DNA from 2 places in the Pelobacter seleniigenes DSM 18267 genome. Region 1 is predicted to be linked to the other one. Evidence: riboswitches for the same ligand, from Rfam matches in the RefSeq annotation. Region 1 holds a riboswitch; the other holds the start of a gene.
What was found. Region 1 has a riboswitch for cobalamin ahead of cobA (uroporphyrinogen-III C-methyltransferase). Riboswitches for the same ligand answer to the same signal wherever they lie in the genome.

Region 1 (4,972 bases):
TCGACAATGGCGATCTTGCGCTCCAGCTGCTCATCGTTCAGCCCCGAACCGCGCCCGGTGGCAGCCGCCGCTGACAGGCCGCACAGTGCAGCGACGATGGCGCTGCTCGAGGTGGTATTGCCGATCCCCATCTCCGCGGTGCCGAACAGGTCAACCTCGTCGGCAAAAGCCTGAGTCACCTCAATCCCCGCTTCCAGAGCCTGGATCGCCTGGTCCCGGGTCATGGCCGGACCGCGGGTAAAATCAGCGGTGCCACGCGCCACCTTGCGTTTGATCACCAAGTCCGCAGCCGCGCCCGTCAGCTCTCCGGCGATCCCCATGTCGACCACCGCGACTTTGGCCCCGGCCTGACGGGCAAGAACATTGCAGCCCGCCACTCCGGCAAAATAGCTCTGCACCATCTGCACCGTTACTTCCTGGCCAAAACGACTGACCCCGCTGGCGGCCACCCCGTGGTCACCGGCCATCACCAGAATCAGCTTGCGCTTGACCACCGGGGTTATGCTGCCGCTGATGCCGGCCAGATCCAGGGCCAGGTCCATCAGTCTGCCCAAGGCCCAGTGCGGCATGATCAACTGGTCAAGGCGTTCCTGCGCCTGATGGCGGGCGGTCTGGTCCTGCCGGGTAATGGCGGCCAGGGTGTTGTCGAGCAATTCCATCGTGCAAATCTCCTCAGTCAAGGATCTCAAATGTTCCCCCTGCGCCCCGGGCGGGTGCGGGGATGTGATCTATTTCAATTGCAGTGGCAGCCCGGAGACCAGAAAATAGGCCTCATCGGCGTGCCGGGCCACCACCTGATTGCAGCGCCCGATCAGGTCACGGTAACGCCGCGACAGGGGATCGGCCGGGACCAGCCCCATGCCCAGTTCGTTACTGACCAGAACGATTGTCCGTCCGCCCTGGCGGCATTCCCGGATCAGCGTCAGGCTCTGCTCCTCGACCTCGGTTTCGCTCAATTCGCGCTGCTGCTGATCGGCAGCAAACAGCAGGTTGTTCACCCACAGGGTCAGGCAGTCGATGAGCACCACCGGATACTCCCGGGCGCGCGCCAGGGCGGACGCCGGGTCCAGCGGTTCTTCAATGGTCGCCCACCCCTTATCCAGCCGGGCCTGTTGATGGGCCTGGATGCGCTGGTCCATCTCGCTGTCGATGACCGGGCAAGTGGCCAGATAAGCCCGGCGGCCGGGCAGCTGTTCGGCAAAATCCTGGGCAAAACGGCTCTTGCCACTGCGGCAGCCGCCGCTGACATAGATCAGCCGGCCGGGCTGGTGGTTCACTTCGGGCATGATTTGCGACATGACACCTCCCTTTTCAGGGTCTCTGCAGACAAAAAAATCCCGAAACCTTGGGCAAGGCTTCGGGATTCCGTATTTAATCCGTTCGCGATAATAACCTGACGCTCACTCCACGAAGTTCAGGTCATTGCGGCTTTGCAGGGGGGAAGTATCTGACTCCCGGGAGACCTGCTCCCGGTCACAGTGGCGGGTCCGTGACGGATTTTCACCGCCTTCCTTCCCTCCCGTGCCTTTTCCATTAAAGATCGGTTCGGCAGCTGATGCCGTGTTTCCTGGCGCTGATTAGAATGCAAATAATAATCTTCTGCAAGTCATTTTTTTTGCGCCCAGGCATGATTCGTTCTGACGGGTCGATTTTCGAAACCGACCGGACGCTATACGCAAGTGACACGTCTCCAGTCCGCAAAACCGGCATTTTTCAAGGGAGAATGTGGAGATTAAAAAATTTGACATCCGCTGCGGGATGGACATATACAGAGCAGACAATCGAAAAAACAGGTGCAGTTCCTTCGGGATTGAAAAGGGAACCCCGTGCGAATCGGGGGCGGACCCACCGCTGTAACCGGGGACAACGACGACACACATGCCACTGGGTGATCCTGGGAAGGCGTCGTCCGCGAACGAACCGGGAGTCAGAAGACCTGCTGCGACCGAACAGATCTTTGCCTGAGGGGACGAAGGGCAAGCTGACAGGACTCGGGACAGATGGGTAACCGGAACCTTCATTTTATGCAGGTTGCGGTTTTTTTTATGTCCGCCGGGCCCAGCGGCCCACCGCACCACGAAAAAACCATTTTGTTATTCAACGCCCCGGGCGCTGAGCTTGCTTGAACAGGACCAGACATGAACACCGAATCCCTGCCCATCCTCTTGACCAAACCGGAACTGCTGATCATCGGCGGCGGCCAGGCCGCGCTGCAAAAAGCGCGCACCCTGCAGCAGAACGGGCTGACTTTCAGAATCGTTGCCGAGCAGATCTGCGATGAGCTCAAAGAGCTGGGCCAGCCCTATCAGGAACGCAGTTTTTGCAGTACCGATCTGCTCGGGGCCACCCTGGTGGTCGATGCAACCGGCAATCCGGACCTGCCGGACCGGATCAAGGCCCTGAAAAGCGGCTATCAGTTCCTGTTCAACTGTGTGTCCCAACCAGAGCTCAGTGACTTTCATTTTTCGGCGTTGCTCAATTACGGTCAGCTCAAAATAGCCGTTTCAACCAACGGCTGCAGCCCGACCATCGGCCAGGTAGTGCGGGATAAAATTGCGGCCACCATTCCGGCCGATCTCGACAGCCTGGTCCGCCAGAAAAAAGTCGAACGCCTGCAGGGGATCATTGCCCCGCAGCAAACCGCTGCAGAATGCCGCAGCCGCCTGGCCAAGGTCTATCTGATCGGCTGCGGTCCGGGCGACCCCGAGCTGTTGACCCTGAAAGCCTACAAACTGATCCAGCAGATGGATGTGGTCCTCTACGATCACCTGCTCACCCCGGAAATCATGGACCTGATCCCGGCCGGGACCGAAAAGATCGCTGTGGGTAAACAAAAAGGCTGCCACAGTTTCCGCCAGGAGCAGATCAATGAATTACTTTTTCAGAAGACCCGCCAGGGCCTGCGCATCGCCCGGCTGAAATGCGGCGACCCCTATATCTTCGGCCGCGGCGCCGAAGAAGCCGAATACCTGATCAAACGCGGGGTGCAGGTTGAAGTGGTCAGCGGGATCAGTTCCGCCCTGGCCGGACCGGCCTGCGCCGGCATCCCTCCCACCGCGCGCGGCTACGCCACCAACATGTCGGTGGTGTCCGCCCATCTGGCCGGCAGCAAAATTAACGCGGACTGGTTCCCCCTGTTGAAAATTCCGCACCATACGACTGTCGTGCTGATGGGGGTCAGCTTCGCCCGCGAGATTTCCCAGCTGGCCCTCAGCCAGGGGGTCCCGGCCAACCTGCCGGTCGCCATCGTGGCCAACGCCACCCGCAGCAACCAGCAGGTGCTGATTACCGATCTGCAGAACCTGCCCCTCACCGCCGAGCAGGCCCAACGCCCGGCACTGCTGGTCTTCGGGGATGTCGTCAACCTGCACCATGTGCTGGCCCCGGCAGCAGAACAGCTTTATCAGCTGGCCCAGTAACAGCCCCCTTTGGTTGGCCCCTTTCGAGACCGGGAAGGGGCTGCCGTACAAATCCCCGCTGGACCCTCCCCTGCCAACAAGGTATCATCGCATGGCACCCGCCTTGCAGTATTCTTCGTGATCCACAACGACGGAGATGTCCATGTATCGACAGCGCCTGATCATATTCACCGATCTCGACGGCACCCTTCTCGACCACCATTCCTACCGTTGGGACGCCGCCGTGCCGGCCCTTGAAAAGCTGGCGGACCTTGAGATCCCGGTGATTCTCTGCACCAGCAAAACCGCGGCGGAAGTGGCTGCGATCCATGCCGCCCTCGGCCTGGCCGCGCCGGTCATCGTGGAAAATGGTGCGGGCATCATCCTCGTGCCGCAGGACGCCGAAACGGCAGGGAATGCCCATTTTTTCGGCAAACCCTATACCGAACTCATCCCCCTGGTGCATAAAATCAGGGCAGACAGAGCGTATTGCTTTCAGGGATTCAGTGATTTTTCCGTCACCGAGGTGATGGCCGCCACCGGCCTTGACGAACAGGCCGCAGCCCTGGCTCGCCAGCGCCTGGGGAGTGAACCGATTATCTGGCAGGACAGCCCCGAAGCCCTGACCCGCTTCAGGCAGGAGCTGGCCGGTTACAACCTGCAATTGCTCAGGGGGGGACGCTTCTTCCATATTCTCGACAACCGGGCCGATAAAGGAACCGCGGTCCATTGGCTGCTCGGCTATTTCCGGCGGCAGCAAACGCATCCGAAGCTGTTCAGCGTCGCCCTGGGGGACGGTCCCAATGACCGGGCGATGATGGAGGCGGCAGATCTGGCCGTGATCATTCCCAACCCGAGCGGGATCGCTCCTGAGCCGCGTTGCGGCAAAATCCTCCATGCCAAACAACCCGGCCCCAGCGGCTGGAATCGCGCCATCCACGATATCTTGCTACTCTATACCGACAAAGGAGCCGAGCATGGCTGATTTTTTTCAGAACGGAGTCATCACCACCCTGCACAACCTGACCTCTCGCCCGCTTGAGGAACTGGAAAAGGAGCTGGAGCGTTTTTCCACCCGGACTCCGATGAGCCTGGTTCTCCCCTCCCTGTTCTCCGAACTGGAAGGACCGGCCCTGGGGCCGATCCTTGACGATCTGAAAAACGCCAACTACCTGAAAGAGATCGTCATCGGCCTGGATCGCGCCGATGAGACGCAATTCAAATACGCCAAAGAATATTTTTCCCGGCTGCCCCAGGATCACCGCATCCTCTGGAATGATGGCCCGCGCCTGCGCGCCGTGGATCGGATGCTGGCGGACCAGGGGCTGGCCCCCACGGAAATGGGCAAGGGGCGCAATGTCTGGTACTGCTTCGGCTATGTGCTGGCATCAGGCCGCAGTCGCGCCGTCGCTCTGCACGACTGCGATATTGTCACCTATAAACGAGAGATGCTCGCCCGACTCATTTACCCGGTCGCCAACCCCCATTTCAACTATCAGTTCTGCAAAGGCTATTACTCGCGAATTGCCAACGGCAGCCTGAACGGCCGGGTCTGTCGGTTGCTGGTCACCCCG
Region 2 (4,972 bases), 2.4 Mb from region 1:
GGCGGCAGGCGCTCTTCAAGCATGTCCGGCAAGCAGATCTTCGATACGCTGGCGGGATTGTTGCGGCGTCTCATGGCGAAAGCCCTGCCAGCCACAGGCCAGTGCTCCGGCGACATTCACCTCTTTGTCGTCCACGAACAGAGTGTTGGCCGGGTTCAGACCGAACCGGGTCTCCGCGGTGCGGTATATTTCGGCCGCCGGCTTCATCAGCCCGACCTGGTAAGAGGCGAACAGATCGTGGCAGATTTCATCGAGCCGGTAAACCCGGCGCAGGTGCTGCCAATGCAGGCCACTGGTATTGGAGAGCAGGAATACCCCGCACCTGTTTTTCAACTCCCTGGCCAGGTCAAGCATCGGGGTAATCGGAGTAAACAGATCGTTCCAGGCCGCGGTCACTGCTGTGGCCGGAAGCGGCCGGAGCAAAAGGCCGTTAAGCCGGGAAATAAAATCAGCGTCGCTGAATTTGCCCTGCTCATAGCCGATCAGATCGACCCGCCGGGCAAAATCTTCTTCATTTTCGATTCCAGCGCCGTGTTGGTTCAGCAACCGGAACAACCGCTCATAATCATAATCGATCAACACCTTGCCGACATCGAAAACAATATCCAGATCGCTCACGAACATATCCTTTGTCTTGCGGCCGTTTCCAAGCGGTCAAGCAGGTTCAGCGGAAATCCCCTCCAACTCCCCTTTAGCAAAGGGGAGGGTACAATTTTTTCAGGTGAGAAGAGGCCTCCCCCTTTGCCAAAGGGGGACCGAGGGGGATTTCAGTCCTCTTGCGGTCCTCCTGCAGAGCCGGTTATCTGATGCGCCGGCATTCCAGGTAAAAACGCTTTTCATCTGCTTCGCCCATGGAAAAGGTTTTCCGCGGCAGAGCTCCATCGTGCACGATGGTCTTGAACAAGTCGCTTTTGGCAAGCGCTGGCAGGTAGAAGCCGACACAACCGATTTTGTTGCCCAGATCGGTCACGCTCTTTTCGCCGTGAATATAGTCGATACGCGTGCCCGGGTGGTTATCAAGGTAATGGTCGAGGAACGCCTGCAGCGTGGCGACGGCCAGAGTGAATTCCGGCTTTTCCACCGTGCAGACACCAAACCTTCCGCCCAGAATCACCGCAAATGAATGCGTGAGAGTACTGTTCTCTGCCGCGATCTCTTGTGCTTCGGCAAGATCCGTGCACACTTCGAAGCTGAACGGTGTGTTGCGGGCCGCGAAAAACGCCTCCATCTGCTGCTTGATGTGAACACAGTTGACATTAAACAGGACCCGGTGGATCGCTTCAAATTCGAGCCCCGGATCATGGACATTGACCAGTTCCACCAGGGCGTAACGGGCCGGGTGATCCATGACCTGACGGGGGTCGTCGGCTTCTTCTTTCAATTTTTCCCAGATCGCCTTCGCCGTGGCGAAGGAATGATTACCGTCGCCCATGGCGTAAAGCATGACCTCGCCATCAGTTGCGTATTTTTCACGGTACGCGGCCGGGTCGGCCAGTTGCTCCAGCGCCTCGGCCACCTGCCGGATCAACTCCGGCTGATCCACCCGGTAGCCCCTGAGGTGGCCGCCGTTCTCCAGCAGATCGAAATCGTAAAGGGTGTCGAGATTCTCGTCAGCCAACGGCTCGATCACCATGCGCTGCGGATCGTCGATCAAGACCATGATGTGCGGCAACTCGATTGGAGCGTTCTCGCGCACCCGGATCCGCGGCGGCAGACGGTCAAGAATGGTGCCTTCCGTGGCCCGGATCAGGCTGTCGGCACCTTTGCGATAATCGTAGCATTCCAGGTCCAGGGCCACGATCAGTCCCTTGCGTGAGGGGACTTCAGCGGTTTTGCGATCGACCAGGACAAATCCGGGCGGCTGCTCTTCCAGGCTGCCGTCGGCCAGGTATTGCTCCATGGTTCGGTTGATTGCGGCAATCCGCTGTTCAGCGTCCTGATCTTCCAGATAGACTTCGGGAAAGATCAGCTTGAGGGTCGAGGGCCGCTCCGCGACCTGTTCCGCCAGGCGCAGCCAGTAGCTCCGGTCCGAGGTATATTGATCACAGGCGATCACCGCCCAGCTCTGCATGTCGATCCCCTTGCCGGGCAGCAGGATTTTCGGCACCTGCAGGCCGATATCAGCAAAACTCATTTTGGTGTCCTTGCACGTTATCTCGTTATCATCCGGAAACGGCCCTTTTCCGCCGTGGCGGTGTTAATCTGTGGGCTTATTTGTGCGGCGTAAAGAACGACGCCTCCGCATAAGCCCTTGATTTCCTTGCCACAACGAAAAATTTCTCGTTCCCAATCTAAAAACTTATGCGTTGGCATCCGGAAACTCCGGATGCCAACTATCTATAAAACAGAATTGAAGTCGCTTGATGCGGGCTATCATTGGTATCATGTTTTGCCCCGCTTGAGAACCGTATCTCTGCTTCTTAAGTTTAAAAAGCCCCTATTTTAATAGACTTGACATCACTCCGGCGATTTTCTATAAGCAGGATCACAATTGAATTGTTTCATGGTGCCGCAAGGCCTGTTCGTATTGAAGCGAACAGATGGGAAGAGGGGTGAAATTCCCCCACGGACCCGCCGCTGTAATTGAGCCTCGTCAGACGATATGCCACTGGTCAACCACTGGGAAGGCCGCCTGACTCTTCGCCGGCTGTTTGCCGTCGAAACCTCGTAAGCCAGAAGACCTGCCGTGAAACAGGGTGACCTGCAAACTGCCAGATGACGTTGCAGGAAACCATTGACTTTCATCTCCCCGGGTATGGGAGCTCGAACTCGCGCGGTTACAAATACGGAATCTCCCGCACCTGTTCAAGGTAGCGGGTTTTTTTGTGCCCGTTCCAAGCTTCCGGGGGACAACAGGAGGAACCAAACGATGCGTAACACCTTACTGGCCTTATTCTCCCTGCTCCTGGTCGCCGGGCCGCTGCAGGCCGCTCCTCTGCTGCTCGACCCGGTGGTGGTGACCGCCACCCGCACCGCCACCCCCTTAAGCCAGCTGGGCAGCTCCGTGACCGTGATCACCGCTGACGAGATCGAGGCGAAGCAGCAGACCCAAGTGCTGGATGTCCTGCGCGATATTCCCGGCGTCAATATCGTCCAGACCGGCAACAAGGGGGGTACGGTCTCCATCTATCTACGCGGCACTGATACCAAGCACACCCTGGTCATGATCGATGGGGTCGAATTTCGGGATATCGCCGGATTCGGCGGCGCCGACATCGCCAATCTGAGTACCAACGATATCGAACGGATTGAAGTCGTGCGCGGCGCGCAGAGCGTCCTCTACGGCTCCGATGCCATCGGCGGGGTGATCAATATCATCACCAAACAAGGAACCAAACCGCCGAGCGGCTACGCCTCTGTTGAAGGCGGCTCCTATCGAACCTTCACCGAGAAGGCCGGCTTTTCCGTCGGCAGCGACACCACCTCGGCCGCCCTGTACCTGTCCAGGACCGATACCGACGGCTTTTCCACGGCCAATGAAAAAGACGGCAATTCCGAAGCGGACGGCTATGACAACACCTCGGCGTCCTTTCGCCTCGGCATCACCCCCAGCCAAGCGGTGCAATGGAATATCATCCTGCGCTCCACCGAAGCCAGCTACGACTACGATTCTTCGGCCTATGACCTGGCCACGGGCGGCTATATCCCGGTTGATGGCGACAACGTGCAGGACGTCGATGAAAAAATGGCTCGCGTCGAAGGCACCTTCTCGTTCCTGAATGAGCGCTGGAAAACCACGGTCGGCAGCGCTATTTCCAGTACCAAGCGCAACTACGACGAAGAATATGTCGATTCGGAATACAACGGCACCCTGACCAAATTCGACCTGCAGAACACCTTTCGGGTCAATGCCATGCATACGCTGATCTTTGGCGCCGAGACCGAAAACGAGCGCTTCGATTACTATTACGATGCCTCTGCAGATCCCGCTTACCCCTACACCGACGCCGCGGACGGCCATTCTCGGACCAACGCCGTCTATGTGCAGGAGCAATTGACCGCCGGGGCATTTTCGACCGCCCTCGGGGTGCGTTATGACCATCACGCCGAGTTCGGCGGCCAGACCACCTGGCGGGTGGCGCCGACTTACCGCATTGCCGCCACCAAGACCCGCCTGAAGGGCTCAGTGGGAACCGGCTTCAAAGCCCCAACCCTGTTCCAGCTCTATTCAACTTACGGCAACAAAGACCTGGACGCAGAAAAAAGTTTCGGTTGGGATGCCGGGCTGGAACAGAGCTTTTTCGACAGCAGCCTGATCATCGACATCGCCTATTTTTATAACGATATTGACGATTACATTGATTACAACGATCTCACCTTCACCTACGGAAACATTGCTAAACTCAAGGCCCGCGGCATCGAGTCGAGCCTGGAGTGGCTGCCTTGTGAGTACTTCGACATGAAAATCGGCTATACCTATACCGATACACAGGATGCCGACGGCAAACGGATCGACCGCCGCCCTCTGCACAAAGCCAGCATCGACATCAATCTCCACCCCGTCGACAAAGTCATGGTGAATCTCAACACCATTTATACCAGCACGCGCGAGGACGGCGCCGAAACCCTGGCAGCCTACACCCTGGTCAATCTGGCCGCATCCTATCAATACCGGCCCGACCTGAAACTGTTTGCCCGAGTTGACAACCTGTTCGATGAAGATTATGAAGAGGTTGCCGGTTACGGTACGGCAGGACTTTCCGCTTACGCGGGGGTCAAACTCGACTTCTGATCCGTTAATCAGCACAGCCCGGAGGACAACAGTCCTCCGGGCCTTGGGACATCAGCTATGCATCAAATCTTGTTGACCTTCTGCCTGTTGCTCATCGTGACCGCCAGCCCCTTGAGGGCAGCAACCGTTGTCGATGCCGTCGGTCGCCAGGTCAAGGTCCCGGACTCGCCCGCGCGCATCGTCTCCCTGGTTCCCAGCGTCACGGAAATCCTCTTTGCCATTCAGGCGGACCGGCAAATT

Region 2: another riboswitch for cobalamin. It lies ahead of N909_RS0104210 (TonB-dependent receptor plug domain-containing protein); the one in region 1 lies ahead of cobA (uroporphyrinogen-III C-methyltransferase).

What each region holds. Positions count from the first base shown of each region.
Region 1 covers NZ_JOMG01000002.1:2,695,965-2,700,936, reverse strand. Annotated here, with positions in the region: gene cobT (nicotinate-nucleotide--dimethylbenzimidazole phosphoribosyltransferase) at 1-659, opposite strand, end outside; gene cobU (bifunctional adenosylcobinamide kinase/adenosylcobinamide-phosphate guanylyltransferase) at 729-1,298, opposite strand; cobalamin riboswitch at 1,442-1,514, opposite strand; cobalamin riboswitch at 1,780-1,958, shown strand; gene cobA (uroporphyrinogen-III C-methyltransferase) at 2,139-3,419, shown strand; gene N909_RS0115155 (HAD-IIB family hydrolase) at 3,562-4,383, shown strand; gene N909_RS0115150 (glycosyltransferase family protein) at 4,376-4,972, shown strand, end outside.
Region 2 covers NZ_JOMG01000002.1:343,704-348,675, forward strand. Annotated here, with positions in the region: gene N909_RS23610 (GIY-YIG nuclease family protein) at 1-23, opposite strand, end outside; gene N909_RS0104195 (HAD family hydrolase) at 16-618, opposite strand; gene N909_RS0104200 (DUF1015 domain-containing protein) at 800-2,134, opposite strand; cobalamin riboswitch at 2,488-2,703, shown strand; gene N909_RS0104210 (TonB-dependent receptor plug domain-containing protein) at 2,870-4,732, shown strand; gene N909_RS0104215 (ABC transporter substrate-binding protein) at 4,790-4,972, shown strand, end outside.